3 regions of the Enterococcus montenegrensis genome follow, and region 1 is predicted to be linked to each of the others. Evidence: predicted binding sites of a transcription regulator. Region 1 holds the regulator's gene; each other region holds the start of a gene.
The links. Region 1 encodes CtsR, which represses protease genes until heat stress. Its sites were predicted from a motif close to TTGGTCAAAAAAGGTCAAANA; they were not measured.

Region 1 (5,987 bases):
GGCTAAGAAGTGCAGACTGATGGATATGTCTGTTCAAGCAGTAAGTCTTGAGATGAGTCAAATGCTTATTTCTATAAGGACAAGCTGTGATGAGGAGGGAAATAATAGTACCGAAGCTTCTGATGTCACACTGCCGAGAAAAGCTTCTAGTGAGAAGACAACGGCCCGTACCGCAAACCGACACAGGTAGTCGAGGAGAGAATCCTAAGGTGAGCGAGAGAACTCTCGTTAAGGAACTCGGCAAAATGACCCCGTAACTTCGGGAGAAGGGGTGCTGACCGCAAGGTCAGCCGCAGTGAATAGGCCCAAGCGACTGTTTATCAAAAACACAGGTCTCTGCAAAATCGAAAGATGAAGTATAGGGGCTGACGCCTGCCCGGTGCTGGAAGGTTAAGAGGAGTGCTTAGCGTAAGCGAAGGTACGAATTGAAGCCCCAGTAAACGGCGGCCGTAACTATAACGGTCCTAAGGTAGCGAAATTCCTTGTCGGGTAAGTTCCGACCCGCACGAAAGGCGTAACGATTTGGGCACTGTCTCAACGAGAGACTCGGTGAAATTTTAGTACCTGTGAAGATGCAGGTTACCCGCGACAGGACGGAAAGACCCCATGGAGCTTTACTGTAGTTTGATATTGAGTGTCTGTACCACATGTACAGGATAGGTAGGAGCCGTAGAGATCGGGACGCTAGTTTCGAAGGAGGCAATGGTGGGATACTACCCTTGTGTTATGGCCACTCTAACCCGCACCACTAATCGTGGTGGGAGACAGTGTCAGATGGGCAGTTTGACTGGGGCGGTCGCCTCCTAAAAGGTAACGGAGGCGCCCAAAGGTTCCCTCAGAATGGTTGGAAATCATTCGCAGAGTGTAAAGGCAGAAGGGAGCTTGACTGCGAGACTTACAAGTCGAGCAGGGACGAAAGTCGGGCTTAGTGATCCGGTGGTTCCGCATGGAAGGGCCATCGCTCAACGGATAAAAGCTACCCTGGGGATAACAGGCTTATCTCCCCAAGAGTCCACATCGACGGGGAGGTTTGGCACCTCGATGTCGGCTCGTCGCATCCTGGGGCTGTAGTCGGTCCCAAGGGTTGGGCTGTTCGCCCATTAAAGCGGCACGCGAGCTGGGTTCAGAACGTCGTGAGACAGTTCGGTCCCTATCCGTCGCGGGCGTTGGAAATTTGAGAGGAGCTGTCCTTAGTACGAGAGGACCGGGATGGACTTACCGCTGGTGTACCAGTTGTCTCGCCAGAGGCATCGCTGGGTAGCTATGTAGGGAAGGGATAAACGCTGAAAGCATCTAAGTGTGAAGCCCACCTCAAGATGAGATTTCCCATTTCTTAAAGAAAGTAAGATCCCTGAGAGAAGATCAGGTAGATAGGTCAGGAGTGGAAGTACAGTGATGTATGGAGCGGACTGATACTAATCGATCGAGGACTTAACCAAAGTAAAAGAAAACTCGGAAGAGTTTTGAAAAACTTCAAGATCCAGTTTTGAGTGAATGAAATTCACTTAATTAAATAGTGTGGTGGCGATAGCGAGAAGGATACACCTGTAACCATGCCGAACACAGAAGTTAAGCTTCTTAGCGCCGATTGTAGTGAAGGGTTTCCCTTTGTGAGAGTAGGACGTCGCCACGCGAACTTATGGGGGTTTAGCTCAGCTGGGAGAGCATCTGCCTTACAAGCAGAGGGTCAGCGGTTCGAACCCGTTAACCCCCATATGAGCCGTTAGCTCAGTTGGTAGAGCATCTGACTTTTAATCAGAGGGTCACAGGTTCGAGCCCTGTACGGCTCATAAGAAATATGCGGGTGTGGCGGAATTGGCAGACGCACCAGATTTAGGATCTGGCGCCTTACGGCGTGGGGGTTCAAGTCCCTTCACCCGCATAAAAGGCCGGCTTAGCTCAGTTGGTAGAGCATCTGATTTGTAATCAGAGGGTCGAGGGTTCAAGTCCTTTAGCCGGCATCAAAACCATGCGGAAATAGCTCAGTGGTAGAGCACCACCTTGCCAAGGTGGGGGTCGCGGGTTCGAACCCCGTTTTCCGCTTTACTTTAAAAAGTAAAAAAGCCGGGGTGGCGGAACTGGCAGACGCACAGGACTTAAAATCCTGCGGTGAGTGATCACCGTACCGGTTCGATTCCGGTCCTCGGCATTAGAAAGATGCGCCCATAGCTCAACTGGATAGAGTGTTTGACTACGGATCAAAAGGTTAGGGGTTCGACTCCTCTTGGGCGCGTAGTCTTTTTATTTTTTATCGGGAAGTAGCTCAGCTTGGTAGAGCACTTGGTTTGGGACCAAGGGGTCGCAGGTTCGAATCCTGTCTTCCCGATTTTTTTTATTTTAGGCTTTATTTCTAAATGAATTTAAGCTATAATGTTGTCAGACTTAATTTAATATTTATGCGCCCATAGCTCAACTGGATAGAGTGTTTGACTACGGATCAAAAGGTTAGGGGTTCGACTCCTCTTGGGCGCGTCTTAACGAAATCATATTAAGGATTTCGTTTTTTTGTATATCAAAATAGTTCTCTCAAGGTCAAAATTTTATTAGCTATGATTTTGTTTAAAAAATAGACAAGCTAGTAAATTATTTAGTGAATTATAAGGAAAAATAGTATGTGATTAGCTCAAATTAATGTATGAATATTCATTGTGTTAGATTTTTTACTTTTGTGAAAGTTGCGGTAAAATAGAGAAGTAACTTTTATTTCCTATAAAGAAGTTACAAAGCAGTTCGTGTGTACGTGTTTTACTTTTTCTTCCACTAATTCTTAAAGGAATGTTGTGATTCAGTCATGTTCCTTTAATTATCCAGCTAAGTTGGGTATAATTAAGGTCAGAATTAGTCAAGGGAGGGAAATCGCATTATGAGTCGTCACAACACTTCTGATTTAATTGAAGCTTATTTGAAAAAAATTTTGGAAGATAGCGAAATGATTGAAATCCGTCGCACCGAGATGGCTGATTTATTCAACTGTGTACCATCCCAAATTAATTATGTCATTAATACGCGTTTCACAATTCAACGGGGCTATGTTGTTGAAAGTAAGCGCGGTGGCGGTGGCTATATTAGAATTGAAAAAATCAAAATTTCTGACAATCATCGCTTTTTAGAGCAAGTAGATCAACTTTTTGTCGATACACTAGGTGAAAAAGATGCTTTAGCCATTATTCAAAAGCTATACGAAGAAGATATTTTAACCAAAACAGAAGGTAATTTAATTTTAGCGGCTTTGGCTAAAAGTACGCTGGGACGTTTTAAAAATGAAAATGAAATTCGAGCTGGCATGTTACATGCAGTGCTAGAGCGATTAAGTTATGAGGATAGGAAGTGAGTCAGATGGATGAATTATTTACAGAAAAAGCCAAGGCGGTCTTGACGATTGCCCAAGAAGAAGCAAAAACTTTCAAACATCAGTCAGTCGGTTCAGAACATCTACTATTGGCTTTGATTATTGAACAAGATGGTATTGCTGGAAAAGTTTTACGGGAAATGAGCGTTACTGAAACAGATGTTAGAGAAGAAATTGAGCATTTAACTGGCTATGGCACGATGAAATCTTATCCGGCTGGAGTTTACTTACCGTATTCACCACGGGCAAAACAAATTTTTGCCTATGCAGGTGACGAAGCAAAACGCTTAGGCGCTCCGAATATTGGCACAGAGCATTTACTACTGGGACTTTTACGCGATGATGAAATTCTTGCTTCTCGCATCATGGTCAACCTTGGTTTGAGCTTAGCTAGAATGCGCCAACTTTTGAAAAAGAAAATGGGCGTAAGTGAAAGCAAGGCACCCAATAACGGGTTAGGAGGACGCCGCAGACAAGCGCCTCAGGGTACAAAAGGCATGCAGCAAGGTACGCCGACGCTAGACGGCTTAGCTCGGGATTTAACGAAGCTTGCCAGAGAAAACCGCCTCGATCCCGTGGTAGGCCGCAGTAAAGAAGTAAAACGTCTGATTCAAATCCTCTCGCGCAGAACGAAAAATAATCCTGTTTTAGTAGGGGAACCTGGTGTTGGGAAAACAGCTATTGCAGAAGGTTTAGCGCAACAGATCGTGCGGGGCGAAGTTCCGGAAGATATGCAGCAAAAACGTTTGATGATGCTGGATATGGGTTCTCTTGTAGCGGGTACGAAATATCGTGGTGAATTTGAAGACCGGATGAAAAAAATCATTGATGAAATTTATCATGACGGGCAGATTATCTTATTCATCGACGAGCTGCATACTTTGATTGGTGCCGGCGGAGCTGAAGGGGCCATTGATGCTTCCAATATTTTGAAACCGGCTTTAGCTCGTGGCGAGTTACAAACAATTGGGGCCACCACGCTAGATGAATATCAAAAGTATATTGAAAAAGATTCTGCATTGGAACGTCGTTTTGCTCGTGTGCAAGTCGATGAGCCAACGCCAGAAGAGGCCGAAGAGATCTTAAGAGGCTTGCGTCCTCGTTACGAAGAACATCATGGTGTTGAAATCTCTGATGAAGCATTACATGCGGCTGTCCAGTTGTCTGTTCGCTATATCAATTCGCGGCAGTTACCAGATAAGGCAATTGATTTAATGGATGAGTCTTCAGCAAAAGTGCGTTTGGATAAAGCAGATGAACCTTCTGAAATTATCGGTTTGCAAGAAGACATTGCAAATCTGATGAGTGAAAAAGAAGAAGCAATTCAAAATCAAAACTTTGAAGCGGCAGCTCGTTTACGCCAAAAAGAGAAAAAGTTAAGTCAACGTTTGGCAGAATTAGCCTTTGCGGAAACAAAAGAAGCCTCTGGTTTTGCTGACCGTGTGACAGCAGAAGATGTCGCAACTGTCGTTTCTCAGTGGACAGGTGTACCGTTGCAACAAATGGAGAAAAAAGAAAGCGAACGCCTCCTAGATTTAGAAAAAATTCTCCATCAACGGGTAGTGGGCCAAGAAGAAGCAGTTAAAGCTGTCGCACGTTCGATTCGTCGTGCTAGAAGTGGCTTGAAAGATCCAAATCGTCCAATTGGTTCCTTCATGTTTTTAGGACCAACTGGTGTTGGGAAAACCGAATTGGCCAAAACGCTAGCAGAAGCGATGTTTGGCAGTGAAGATGCACTGATTCGCGTGGATATGTCAGAATTTATGGAAAAATACAGTACGAGCCGTCTGATTGGTTCTCCTCCAGGTTATGTCGGGTATGACGAAGGTGGACAATTAACAGAGAAGGTTCGTTCTAAACCATATTCTGTTATCTTGTTGGATGAAGTTGAAAAAGCGCATCCAGATGTCTTTAATATTTTATTACAAGTATTAGACGATGGGCATTTGACCGACTCAAAAGGACGTAAAGTTGATTTTCGTAATACGATTTTGATTATGACCTCCAATATTGGTGCTACGCAAATTCGTGAAGAAAAAAATGTTGGTTTTAACGTAACGGATTTAACAAAAGATCATGGGGCTATGCAAAAACGTATTTTAGAAGAATTGAAAAAAGCTTTCCGCCCTGAATTTTTAAACCGAATTGATGAAACAGTTGTCTTCCGTTCATTAGGAGAAGCTGAAATTCAACAAATCGTGAAAATCATGAGTAAATCCATTATAAAACGCTTGGCCGAACAAGATATTCAATTGAAAATCACACCTGCTGCCAATGAAGTTATCGGTAAAGCTGGTTTTGATCCAGAATATGGCGCTCGTCCAATCAGAAGAGCACTGCAAAAAGAAGTGGAAGATCGTTTATCTGAAGCGTTATTATCTGGCCAAATTCATTTGGGGGATAATGTTACAATCGGTGCTAAAAAAGGGAAAATCACCTTAACAGTAAAAGAACCTACTGAAGGGAAAAAATTGCAAAACGTTTAAAAATGCGGCCTCCAAATGTTAGTAATTTTCTAACATTTGGGGGTTTTTGTGTTCAGTTCTCTTTTAACGATTTTTTGGCAAAGTTTTGTTTTATCCATTTTACTTTCGGGGGATAAATTACCAGACTTATTAGCGTTCTGTTGTATTTTTAA
Region 2 (5,987 bases), 860 kb from region 1:
TTTCAGATCCGAAGATTTTAATTTTGGATGAAGCGACAAGTTCTGTCGATACCCGTTTGGAAGCTTTAATTCAAAAGGCAATGGACAAAGTCATGGAAGGGCGCACAAGTTTTGTTATTGCCCACCGTCTATCTACTATTCGTGATGCTGATTTAATTTTAGTGATGAACCAAGGTTCAATTATTGAAAAAGGCACCCATGAAAGCTTATTAGCTGAAGGTGGCTTTTATAGCAAGCTCTATCAAAGTCAGTTTGCTGAAGATGGAGATTACGATTAAATAAAAAATGAGAGCATGAAGTGAATGCTCATCGTTAGATCACTACCGACTGGAGAAATCTGGTCGGTATTTTTATAAAAAATGTATAGATTTTCATCGCGTCATTTGAAAAGTAAAGCAAGTAGACCTGCTCTTATTTTTGGTTTATATAAGCTTTCATTATCTTTCGCGTTAGCTGGAGTTGCTTATGATATAATGTAGAAAAATTTTTGGAGATGACAAGAAAATTATGAAAAACTTTATCGCAAAAAATGCTGTTGTCATTGGGGATGTAACCTTGGGCAAAGATGTCACTGTTTGGTTTAACAGCGTGATTCGTGGGGATAGTAATTTTATCAAGATTGGTGATCGCACCAATATTCAAGACGGTACGATTATTCATGTTGACCATGACGCACCGACAGAAATTGCAAAGGATGTTACAGTGGGACATCAATGCATGCTTCATGGCTGCAAAATTGAGCAAGGCGCACTAATTGGCATGAGTTCGATTGTATTAAATCACGCCGTTATCGGTGAAAATAGTTTAATCGGCGCAGGTTCTTTGGTAACGCAAGGAACGGTTATCCCACCAAATGTTTTGGCTTTTGGACGACCAGCCAAAGTTATCCGCCCTTTAACACAAGCTGAAATTGCTAAAAATAAAGCCAATATCACCCACTATTGTCAATTGGGCCAAGAATTTCAAGCAGGAAAATATTCAGAGGTAAGTCAGTAAAGATAAGAGCTCTTTTAACAAAGTTTCAATATTTAAACGAAAGCTGAGATCTTATTGCAAGTTTGGAGATCAAATTTGACTCATCGTTTTGTGAAAGCAGTTAAAGCGCAAATCGTTGCGCTTTTTTTCTTTCCTCGCTACACTTTAGACAAAGGTAAAAAGGAGGAATTTTTGATGAAACGTTTTGCTATAACTGGTTATGGAAAGCCCCATGATGTATTTGAGACGATTACAGACCAACCAAGAGAAATTACCCCAGGCCATATCCGGGTAGCAGTGCAGGCTTTTGCCGTTAATCCTTACGATATTTCTTTGCGAAGTGGGGCGCAGCAAGAATTTCGCAGTTTGAAATTTCCTTATGTAATGGGCAATGATGCGGCTGGAATCGTGACAGAAATTTTTCCTGGCGAAACAGATTTTGCTGTTGGCGATCGCGTAGTGATTCACCCAATTAGCGGAACTTATGGGCAAGAGGTCGTTTTGCCAAATAAAAAAGCGGCAAAAATCCCTGAGACAATGAGTTTTCCCAAAGCAGCAAGCATAGTTACAACCGGAATCACAGCGTACAATTTACTTTTTGAACTCCTACAGGTTGACAGTAGTCAAACCGTGATGGTGTTAGGTGCTTCTGGTGGAGTGGGGTCTTTACTTGTACAAATGTTGCATCAAAATAAAAATCATATTCTAGCAAGTGCGGCCCAAAAAAATGAAGCGAAAATTAGAAACTGGGGAGCAGATGAGTTTGTTGCCTATGATACAGCGAGTCCGGCAAAAACATTTTTTGAACAGGCGGATATTGTAATTGACGCGACAAAAGGGAGTAAAAGTGCAGATCTTGGTCTGAAAATTTTAAAACCTGGCGGAACATATGTTGCTTTAAATGAACTGCCAAATCCAGCAGATCGTAAAGATGGGACGTATTTAAGTTTTGCCCCTAAAAAAGAATACCAGGACCAAACTGCTTTTGAATATTTGCTAAATGCTTATGGGGATGGCAAATTGGTTGTTAATATTGCAGAAGTTTTGCCTTTTGAATTGCGCAGCGTCATTTTGGCTCACGAAAAAATTGCGGGTCATCCAGCTGCTGGCAAAATCGTTATCGCCCAATCCTAAATGATAAAAGGGCACTCTTTTAATTAAAAAAAGAAAGCAGCACAAGTAATCTAACAAATTGAATTTTTGGTGACTATAATAAAGGTAAACAAAAAAAGAATTGAGACAAAAGTCTCAATTCTTTTTTTATCAATTATTTTGTCACCATAATTTCGTCAATCAAACCGTATTCTTTCGCTTGTTCAGCGGTCATAAAGTTATCACGATCAGTATCTTTTTCAATGACTTCTAGTGGTTGACCTGTGCGTTCGGCTAAGATATGGTTCAAACGATCACGGGTTTGTAAGATGTGACGCGCTGCAATTTCGATTTCAGTTGCTTGGCCTTGTGCACCACCTAATGGTTGGTGAATCATGATTTCGGCATTTGGCAAAGCAAAACGTTTGCCTTTTTCGCCAGCTGTTAATAAAAATGAGCCCATTGAAGCAGCCATGCCCATTACAATTGTTTGCACATCGGCTTTAACAAAGTTCATTGTATCGTAAATTGCCATCCCAGCTGTTACGCTACCACCGGGTGAGTTGATGTATACATAGATATCTTTTTCAGAATCTTGTGCGTCCAAGAAAAGTAATTGGGCGATGATTGAGTTTGCTAAGTCGTCAGTAACTTGACCGCTTAGCATAATAATGCGGTCTTTTAATAAACGTGAGTAGATGTCATACGCTCTTTCGCCGCGGGATGATTGTTCAATGACTGTTGGAATTAAATTCATAATGTAAAGTCCTCCTTTAATCAAATCGACGTTAATTATTGTACGTCTCAAGTTTAGCACATTTAAGCGATAACCTCTAAAAAGAAGTATAACCAATAGGTCAAAATAGGTCAAATGAAAAACTCAGAGAATGAATATTTTTTTGCTAACAAAAATAGCAGATCAAAATAGATAACAAAAGGGTGGCTAAAAACAGTTAAAAAATGCGAATCCCACAGAAGTTATGCTAAAATAAAAGACAAGAGAATTTAAGGAGGAAAAATATGATAGCAGTAGCAGCAGCCGGTTTTTTTGGTGTTTTGGTGGGTGCTTTAATCGTTACCATTGCCTTTAATTTACGTATTCGTTATGACGAGAAAAAAGAGCAAAAACGACGAACTTTGGAACACAAAGTAAAAGAAATTGAAACCTTAAACCAATTAAATAAAAAAATCAATGAAATTTTACAAAAGCGTAGCGTCTTAATGGAAGAATATGTCAGCTTTGATGCCTTTGATGATTGTTATATCACAATTGATGACTATGCTTACTTGCAATCATTTGCAGCTCAAAATAATTTTTATTTACCAAACTACATTTTAGAAGAATTTTTCAAAAATATTGCGCAACGAAAAGTTATTTTGTCACCAGATGAAACGATTAAAGTTGGAGGTTACGCTTATAAGGGTGGTCGTGTGATTATGGAGCATTTTTCCGACGATTTAACAGAATTGATCAATGAAAGAAAAACAGAGTTAAAGCGACTTTCAGATAGTACGTTGACCTATTTTAGCGCGTAATAATTTTAAAAAAAGATGAGAAGCTGATGCAAGGTGTCTTCTCATCTTTTTTGCGGTATTTATTTCATGTTAGAGTAGCTGTCTGGTACATAAAATACAGATAGAAGTGGTACAATTACTAATGAAGAAAAAGATAAGGAGGCAACGGTGATGACACAAATCGTAGCCCATCGCGGTGCCAGTGGTAGCCGACCGGAAAATACACTACCTTCTTTTGCCGAAGCAGTGCGGGCAGATAGTGACGTGATTGAGTTAGATGTTCATTTGTCAAAAGACGGTCACTTAATTGTGATGCATGATGAAGACGTTGAGCGAACGACAAATGGAAAAGGCTTGATTCGAGAAAAAAACCTGGCTGAAATAAAAAAATTAAATGCCGGTAGTTGGTTTTCTGAAAGCTATCAAAATACTAAAGTACCAACCTTAAAAGAAGTGTTGGATTTATTAGTCATGCGCAATTTCCGAGGAGTATTGTTAATTGAACTAAAAACCGATCACTACCATTATCCTGAAATCGAAATGAAAACAGCTACTTTAATGACAAGTCGTCTTTGGCCTTTTAAACATTGGTATTGTAGTTTTAATATTGATTCCTTAGATATTATTCATAAATTAGAACCTGACACACAACTAGATTTGATTTTAAGCACCAGTGATAAAAAGGTACTTCAAGCACTGGACCGACCATATATTGAAGGTATCCATCCTAAAATCGACTGGGTTTTGAAAAATAAAGCAACATTACCTGATTTACCATTAGCTGTGCGTCCTTGGACGATTGATGATGAAACCCTAGTGAAGGAATGTGTTGCGTTAAATACGGCAGGAATTATTACCAATTTCCCAGAAAAAGTACAGCAATATGTAAAAAATGCACGAAATAAGCCAAATAAATGAGGATAAAAATGAAAGTATTAGTGATTGCAGGGCCAACTGGTGTGGGAAAAACAGCACTAAGTATTAAGCTAGCCCAAAAATTCAATGGTGAGATTATTAGCGGGGATTCATTACAAGTTTATCGTCAATTGGATATTGGGACAGCCAAAGTAACCAAAAAAGAAGCCGCGGACATTCCCCATCACCTGATTGATATTTGTGATTTTACGGCAGCGTATTCAGCTGCTGATTTTCAAAAACAAGCGCGAGCAAAAATTGCGGCAATCTCAGCCAAAGGTAAACTGCCCATTGTTGTTGGCGGAACAGGTCTTTATATCCAGGCACTGCTTTATGATTATAAATTAGGCGCGCCAGAAGATTTCGGGCAACAGGGGGAGCATTTGCGACAAAAATATCAGACTTACGCCCAAAAAGAGGGGAGAGTGGCTTTGTGGCAGCTGCTTTTAAAAAAAGATCCACTAGCCGCTGAAAAAATTCATTTTAATAATGAGCGAAAAGTCATCCGTGCATTAGAAGTCTTTGATTTAACCGGTCATAGCATTACAAAACCTAAAGATGAACCGCAAAAGCTTTACGATGATTTTTTAATCGCTTTAACCACAGAGCGAGAGGTGCTTTATGAGCGTATTAATCAGCGGGTAGAGTTGATGTTTGCTGCTGGGTTAGCAAAAGAAGCAACCCTTTTAGAAGATTATGAAGATGTCCAAGCGGCAAAAGGGATTGGTTACCGCGAATTTTTCCCTTATTTTAAAGGTGAAATTAGTCTTGATGAGGTGAAAGAGACAATTAAATTAGATTCAAGACGTTACGCAAAACGACAATTAACGTGGTTTCGTAACCGAATGGAAGTGACAACTTGGGTCGATTTGATTACGCAACCAGAAGCAATTGAAGCTTTGCAGCAGAAAATACAAGCGTGGTTGGAGGAGTAGCATGGAACAAGAAAAAGTTATTTTAGTCGGGGTAGAAACCGAAGAGACTTGGAAAAATTTTGGTGAATCTATGCAAGAATTAAAAGGTTTGACCAAAACGGCTAAAGGAGAAGTTTGTTTTTCGTTAATTCAAAAACGGCCCCAAGTGGATCGTCAAACAATTATCGGAAAAGGAAAATTGACGGAATTAAAAAATTTAGTCGAAAGTTATGAAGCAGATTTGGTAATTTTCAACCATGAACTGACACCACGTCAAAGCCAAACTATTGCCGATTTTGTAGCAGTGCCAGTTATTGACCGCGTGCAGTTAATTTTAGATATTTTTGCTTTGCGGGCACGGTCTAAAGCGGGAAAACTGCAAGTAGAATTAGCGCAATTAGAATATTTATTGCCCCGTTTAGTGGGTCAAGGTAAATATTTATCTCGCTTAGGTGGAGGGATTGGTACAAGAGGGCCTGGTGAAACCAAGTTAGAAACAGATCGACGCCATATTCGTAATAAGATAACAGCAATTAAGCGAGAATTAAAAGACGTGGCGGCCCATCGGGAACGTAC
Region 3 (5,987 bases), 1.3 Mb from region 1:
AAACCAAATGAATCAAGATTTAAAAGACTTAGAAACTGGATATGTGTTGTTTACAGAAAAAGAAAAAGTACAAATCGATGGGAATTTACCCAAATTTCACAGCTATCAACAGTTTCTTTTTCAAAGTAGTGTACCTTATCGCGTCTTAGTGGCTACCTTGCTTCAACCGGAAATGGATTTAAAAGATTTTGGGCAACAAACAAATTTAAGTCAATCTTCTTTAATGCGGCGACTAAAACCCTTAGTTGCTTATTTAAAAGATAAAGGAATTCGATTAAATTGTCTACAAATGGAAGTGACTGGACGAGAAGCGCTGGTACGAATTATGTACTTCAATTTTTTGTGGATGGTGGATTTTGGCACAGAATTATTCCAGCATTTTGAAATTCTAAATGTTGATTTGAATGCGTTGTTTGATGAAGATGACTTAGCTTTTCTAAAATACGTAGAACAACGGGAATTTACGGTCTATCAAGCGATTAGTTTGTTACGGACTCAACTAGGCTATTATGTCGACGAACCAGAGATTAACCATTATTTCTATCCAACAACAATTAATGGCCGCTTTAAACAAAAGCTAGCGCAAAGTGGTGTAGCTGAAACATACCAAGAAAGAGAAGCTAATTTTGTGTCTTATATGATTTTTTATTGGCCACAGTATTTTTCAGAAGATGATCCCCGTCTGTCTTTTGTACGGAAAAATTATAAGAACCTGACAACTTCAAAGGAAAAGGCAAAAGTCTTTTTTGATAAAATGCTGCCCTATTTCCAAAGCTTTTCCCGTAGCAAGCAGGAATTAATTCTGCTAAATTATCAAACGATTTTTCTACGCCAAGAATTATTTGACGGTAAAGCACCGAAAAATCTAGATTTCATTTTGGAAAGCTTGAAAATTCAACATCCCAATTATGAAATTTTACATGGACATATTGCCAGTGCAATAGAAGCAGAGGAAAGCGCTGATTTAATTAATCTTTTAACTTTAGTCAGCTTGCCACAAGTTGAACGCAGTGAGAAGACAGAAAAGATTAAAGTAGGAATTATTGGCTTTCCTAACCACTTCTTATTATATTCTTTGATTAATCGTATCGAGGACTTGCCATTTGTCGAATATTCTTTAATGAATACCGCATCTAAAGAAAAATACGACGCAGTAATTACATGTTCTAACTCGCTCGTTCCGTTAGAGAACTCAAATTACTGGATTGTTGAAGGTGAAGATTCTTTTGATGCAACAGATGATTTTCTATTTCATATTTTTAAAGAAAGACAAAAAGATCAAAAAGTTCATTTGAATATTGGTTAAAGCTAACCCGTAAAGATCTGCCCTGTCTAAAACTTAGGTAAAAAGGGATGTTGGAAAATTCAGAATTACTGAAAAACTTTAGAGAGGCTCTTAACGAGTTATGGGTCAGCTATATAAAAAAATCTGGGATAAAAAGGCAACGTGGCTTTTTATCCCAGATTTTTTTATGATGCATTGTTACTTAGTTGGTTTGTTTTAATTGAAATTTCTACAAGACCTGGTAGCTCAATTTGGGTAATTGTATCAGGCTCATAACTGCCAGAGGGCATTTTTTTCAAAAAGTATTCTTTTACTTCATTAATTTCACGTTCGTTAAGGTTGCGCTTTTTATTAATCAGCAAAATTTCGTTATGATGCGGGGCAACTGTATAAACGATGGTCGAATTGCCCGCCGTATAAACTTTCACCAATTCGGCGTCCGTATTTTCTAACTGATTGCGTACCAAACGCGAATGGCTATTGGTAACGTTGATTAATTTCATCTGGTTCACTCCTTCAAGGCAAGTTTGAACTAACTCAATTATTATTATACGGTTCCGGACTTATTTAGCAAAGTGATTACACTTGAAAAATCAAACAAAATTTGTTAATTTTGGTAGTTTTCTAAACTATTTTTTTGTATATGAGCTAAAAGCAGAGGTCTAACTTTTATTAAAAGTTAGACCTCTGCTTTTGTTAATTTAATTATTCTTCTTTTGTTTTGTCTTGATTACTTAAATCTTCTTTTGAATCTTTTGTCTCATTAACCTGTAAGGCGGTAACTTCAATTTTACCGTCTTTGGTTAAGTGGGCAGTGAGTTCTTTAACTGTTGGATGATCTAAGAAGTATTCGGCAATGCCATCTTCAATTTGATCTTGAATAGTACGACGTAATGGGCGAGCACCCATTGCAGGGTTATACCCCAAGTCGACTAATTTTTCTTCTACATCTTTTGGTACAGTGATGTGTAAGTGTTGTACAGCCAGCATATCGTTTACTTCATTTAACATTAAGTCGACAATGTGAAGTAAATTGTCTTTAGTTAAAGCTTTGAATTCGATAATACCGTCAAAACGGTTCAAAAATTCAGGTGAGAAGTAATTGTTTAATTGATTTAAGACAGAACGTGTCACGCCTTCTCTGGTTGCGCCAAAACCAACGCTGGCTTCGACATTACCTGTGCCGGCATTACTTGTCATAATAATCAATGTATCTTTGAAGCTAACTGTTCGCCCTTGGGCATCGGTTAGACGTCCATCGTCTAAAATTTGCAAGAACATGTGCAAAACATCTGGATGGGCTTTTTCGATTTCATCTAACAAAATCAAGCTGTAAGGATTACGACGAACTTTTTCTGTTAATTGACCAGCTTCTTCATAGCCAACATAGCCTGGAGGAGAACCGATTAATTTAGCCACACTATGTTTTTCCATGTACTCAGACATATCAAAACGAATCATAGAATCTTCAGAACCAAACATTTCATAAGCTAATTGTTTTGCTAATTCAGTTTTACCAACACCAGTTGGTCCAACGAATAGAAAAGAGCCGATTGGACGATTTTTCTTGCCCAAACCAACACGATTACGGCGGATAGCCTTAGCAACTTTATCAATTGCTTCATCTTGACCAATAACATGTTCTTTTAAATCATGGCCGAGATTTTTCAATTGTGTTTGTTCTTTTTCTTTTAATTCGCCAACGGGAATACCCGTACGTTCTTCAACAATTTGTTCCATATCTTTTTCAGAGATGGTAGGTGTTTCTTCATCGCTGATTTGTTTATTTTTCATTTCTTCTAATTTATTGATTTGATCGCGATAATACGCTGCTTTTTCAAAATCTTCTTCCTTAGAAGCTTGTTGTTTTTGTGCTTCGGCATCCGCCAGCTTTTTCTCAATGGCTTTTGGATCAACTAATTGAATCGTTAAGTTTTTCTTGGAACCTGATTCATCTAATAAATCAATTGCTTTATCAGGTAAAAAGCGATCTTGGATATAACGATTTGAAAGGATAGCCGCCGCTTTGATTGCATCATCGGTATATTTTACATGGTGATAATCTTCATAACGTGGTTGCAAACCTTTCAAAATTGCGATGGTTTCTTCAACGGAAGGTTCATCTACTCGAACTGGTTGCATCCGACGTTCTAAAGCAGCGTCTTTTTCAATGATGCGGTACTCGTTTAAAGTAGTAGCACCAACCATTTGCAATTCTCCTCGAGCTAAAGCTGGTTTCAAGATATTGCCTGCGTCCATATTGCCATCACCAGCCGCACCGGCACCAACAATTTCGTGTACTTCATCAATGAACAAGATAACATTTTCAGCTTGTTTAATTTCATCGATTAACTTTTGCATCCGTTCTTCAAATTGCCCTCTTATACCTGTTCCTTGAACTAGAGAGGCTACGTCTAAACGGATAACTTCTTTATCAAGAAGTTTTTGTGGAACATCGCCGTCGACGATCTTTTGAGCCAAGCCTTCAACGACAGCCGTTTTACCCACACCGGGTTCCCCGATTAAAACAGGGTTATTTTTTGTTCGACGATTTAAAATTTCAATAACACGTTTAATTTCTTCGTCACGACCGACAACTGGATCGATATCACCATTACGGGCTTGTTCAGTGATGTTGATGCCATATTCACCTAAAAGACCGTTAGCTCCTTGGTTTTGGCGAGGAGGTTGTCCGCCGTTAAAGTTATTGCCACCACCAAATTGCGTAGGGGGCGTTTGTTCACCAGCATTTCTTGGTTGCATTTGTTGCGACATTTGACGGAATAAATCGTCAAGACTTCCAAAGCCAAATGGATCTTGGGCCATCATACTTGTTTGACTACCAGTTTGATTTTTTAGTTTTTGGTAGCAGCTTTGACAGTAGTCCAGTTGCTTTCTTTGGCCATTTACATTTGCGTATAAATGAATGGTTGCTTCATTTTTGCCACAGTTTTGACAAAGCATAAATAATTCACGACCTTTCATGGATTTACTTACATTTATTATTGTAACGCGCTTTTTTTAATCAGTAAAAAGATACACCTAAAAAGCGAGGTCTAGTCAAAGTTATCTTTGACCTTTATTGACCATAACTGTATTATACTAAATTTATTTATTGGTGCAAGTAATTTGTCTGATTTGAAAATCAGTGACTTTTTTTCATTTTGTTGCTGGATTAAATATTTTTTTAGTATAAATGCCCAATAACTTGCCTCAAAAAGATTGGAATAGAAATTATTCTACTAATTGGACTAGATATCTTTTGTTCTATTATGAGAGAAAACGGTTGTACGATTGAAAAAAAAATGGTAATCTTAACAGTTGAAAGGGCCTTTTTTGATGGTTTATTTGGACTGTTAAAAAAGAAAACCCTCACAAAAAACTTGTTTCACAAAGGAGACCGATTAATATGGAAAAAAAAGATTTTCACGTAGTAGCAGAAACTGGGATTCACGCACGTCCAGCTACATTATTAGTACAAACTGCTAGCAAATTTAACTCTGACATTAACTTAGAGTACAAAGGTAAATCTGTAAATCTTAAATCTATCATGGGCGTTATGTCTCTTGGTGTTGGCCAAGGTTCTGATGTAACAATCACTGCTGAAGGTGCTGACGAAGCTGACGCAATGGCAGCAATCGTTGAAACAATGAAGAAAGAAGGATTATCTGAATAATGGTTGAAATGCTAAAAGGGATCGCCGCAAGTGACGGAGTTGCCGTTGCAAAAGCTTACCTGCTAGTTCAACCGGATTTATCCTTTAACAAAATTTCTGTAGAAGATACTGAAGCAGAGGAAAAAAGAATAGACGATGCTTTAGCAAAATCTACCGAAGAACTACAACAAATTCGGGAAAAAGCAGCGCAAAGTTTGGGCGAAGCAGAAGCTCAAGTATTTGACGCTCATTTAATGGTTCTTTCAGATCCTGAAATGATCGGTCAAATTAAACAAAACGTGAAAGATAACAAAGTCAATGCTGAATCAGCATTGAAAGAAGTTACCGACATGTATATTGGCATGTTTGAAGCAATGGACGACAATGCTTACATGCAAGAACGCGCAGCTGATATCCGTGACGTTGCCAAACGTGTCTTAGCACATTTGTTAGGGGTTACTTTACCAAACCCTTCAATGATTAATGAAGAAGTTGTTGTGGTTGCCCACGACTTAACACCAAGTGATACTGCACAATTAGATCGCAAATTCGTTAAAGCCTTTGTTACTGACATCGGCGGACGGACTTCTCACTCTGCAATCATGGCACGTTCTCTTGAAATCCCAGCAATTGTTGGGACAAAAGAAATTACTGCCAAAGTAAAAGCAGGGGACATTCTAGCTGTTAATGGTATCATTGGGGATGTCATCATTGATCCAACTGAAGAACAAAAAGCACAATTCCAAAAAGCTGGTGCAGATTTTGCTGCCCAAAAAGCTGAATGGGAAAAACTAAAAGAAGCAGATACTGTCACAGCTGACGGTAAACACTTTGAATTGGCTGCTAATATTGGAACACCAAAAGATTTAGAAGGTGTTCACAATAATGGCGCTGAAGCAATCGGTTTATATAGAACTGAATTTCTTTATATGGATTCTCCTGATTTTCCAACTGAAGAAGATCAATTTGAAGCTTATAAAGCAGTTTTAGAAGGTATGGGTGAAAAACCTGTCGTTGTTCGTACCATGGATATCGGTGGTGACAAGG

Region 2: clpP (ATP-dependent Clp endopeptidase proteolytic subunit ClpP) is a predicted target of CtsR. The motif match lies at 2,921-2,941, and genes of this name have one in related genera.
Region 3: P3T75_RS07735 (ATP-dependent Clp protease ATP-binding subunit) is a predicted target of CtsR. The motif match lies at 4,355-4,375, and genes of this name have one in related genera.

What each region holds. Positions count from the first base shown of each region.
Region 1 is NZ_CP120467.1:81,144-87,130, forward strand. It holds rRNA gene P3T75_RS00340 (23S ribosomal RNA) at 1-1,439, shown strand, start outside; rRNA gene rrf (5S ribosomal RNA) at 1,518-1,633, shown strand; tRNA gene P3T75_RS00350 (tRNA-Val) at 1,642-1,714, shown strand; tRNA gene P3T75_RS00355 (tRNA-Lys) at 1,718-1,790, shown strand; tRNA gene P3T75_RS00360 (tRNA-Leu) at 1,801-1,882, shown strand; tRNA gene P3T75_RS00365 (tRNA-Thr) at 1,889-1,961, shown strand; tRNA gene P3T75_RS00370 (tRNA-Gly) at 1,972-2,043, shown strand; tRNA gene P3T75_RS00375 (tRNA-Leu) at 2,064-2,149, shown strand; tRNA gene P3T75_RS00380 (tRNA-Arg) at 2,160-2,233, shown strand; tRNA gene P3T75_RS00385 (tRNA-Pro) at 2,253-2,326, shown strand; tRNA gene P3T75_RS00390 (tRNA-Arg) at 2,399-2,472, shown strand; gene P3T75_RS00395 (CtsR family transcriptional regulator) at 2,864-3,331, shown strand; gene P3T75_RS00400 (ATP-dependent Clp protease ATP-binding subunit) at 3,337-5,835, shown strand.
Region 2 is NZ_CP120467.1:2,047,317-2,053,303, reverse strand. It holds gene P3T75_RS09875 (ABC transporter ATP-binding protein) at 1-278, shown strand, start outside; gene P3T75_RS09870 (gamma carbonic anhydrase family protein) at 508-996, shown strand; gene P3T75_RS09865 (NADP-dependent oxidoreductase) at 1,171-2,109, shown strand; gene clpP (ATP-dependent Clp endopeptidase proteolytic subunit ClpP) at 2,243-2,824, opposite strand; gene P3T75_RS09855 (hypothetical protein) at 3,091-3,603, shown strand; gene P3T75_RS09850 (glycerophosphodiester phosphodiesterase family protein) at 3,754-4,500, shown strand; gene miaA (tRNA (adenosine(37)-N6)-dimethylallyltransferase MiaA) at 4,509-5,432, shown strand; gene hflX (GTPase HflX) at 5,434-5,987, shown strand, end outside.
Region 3 is NZ_CP120467.1:1,589,189-1,595,175, reverse strand. It holds gene P3T75_RS07745 (helix-turn-helix domain-containing protein) at 1-1,306, shown strand, start outside; gene P3T75_RS07740 (DUF1827 family protein) at 1,471-1,788, opposite strand; gene P3T75_RS07735 (ATP-dependent Clp protease ATP-binding subunit) at 1,991-4,249, opposite strand; gene P3T75_RS07730 (phosphocarrier protein HPr) at 4,695-4,961, shown strand; gene ptsP (phosphoenolpyruvate--protein phosphotransferase) at 4,961-5,987, shown strand, end outside.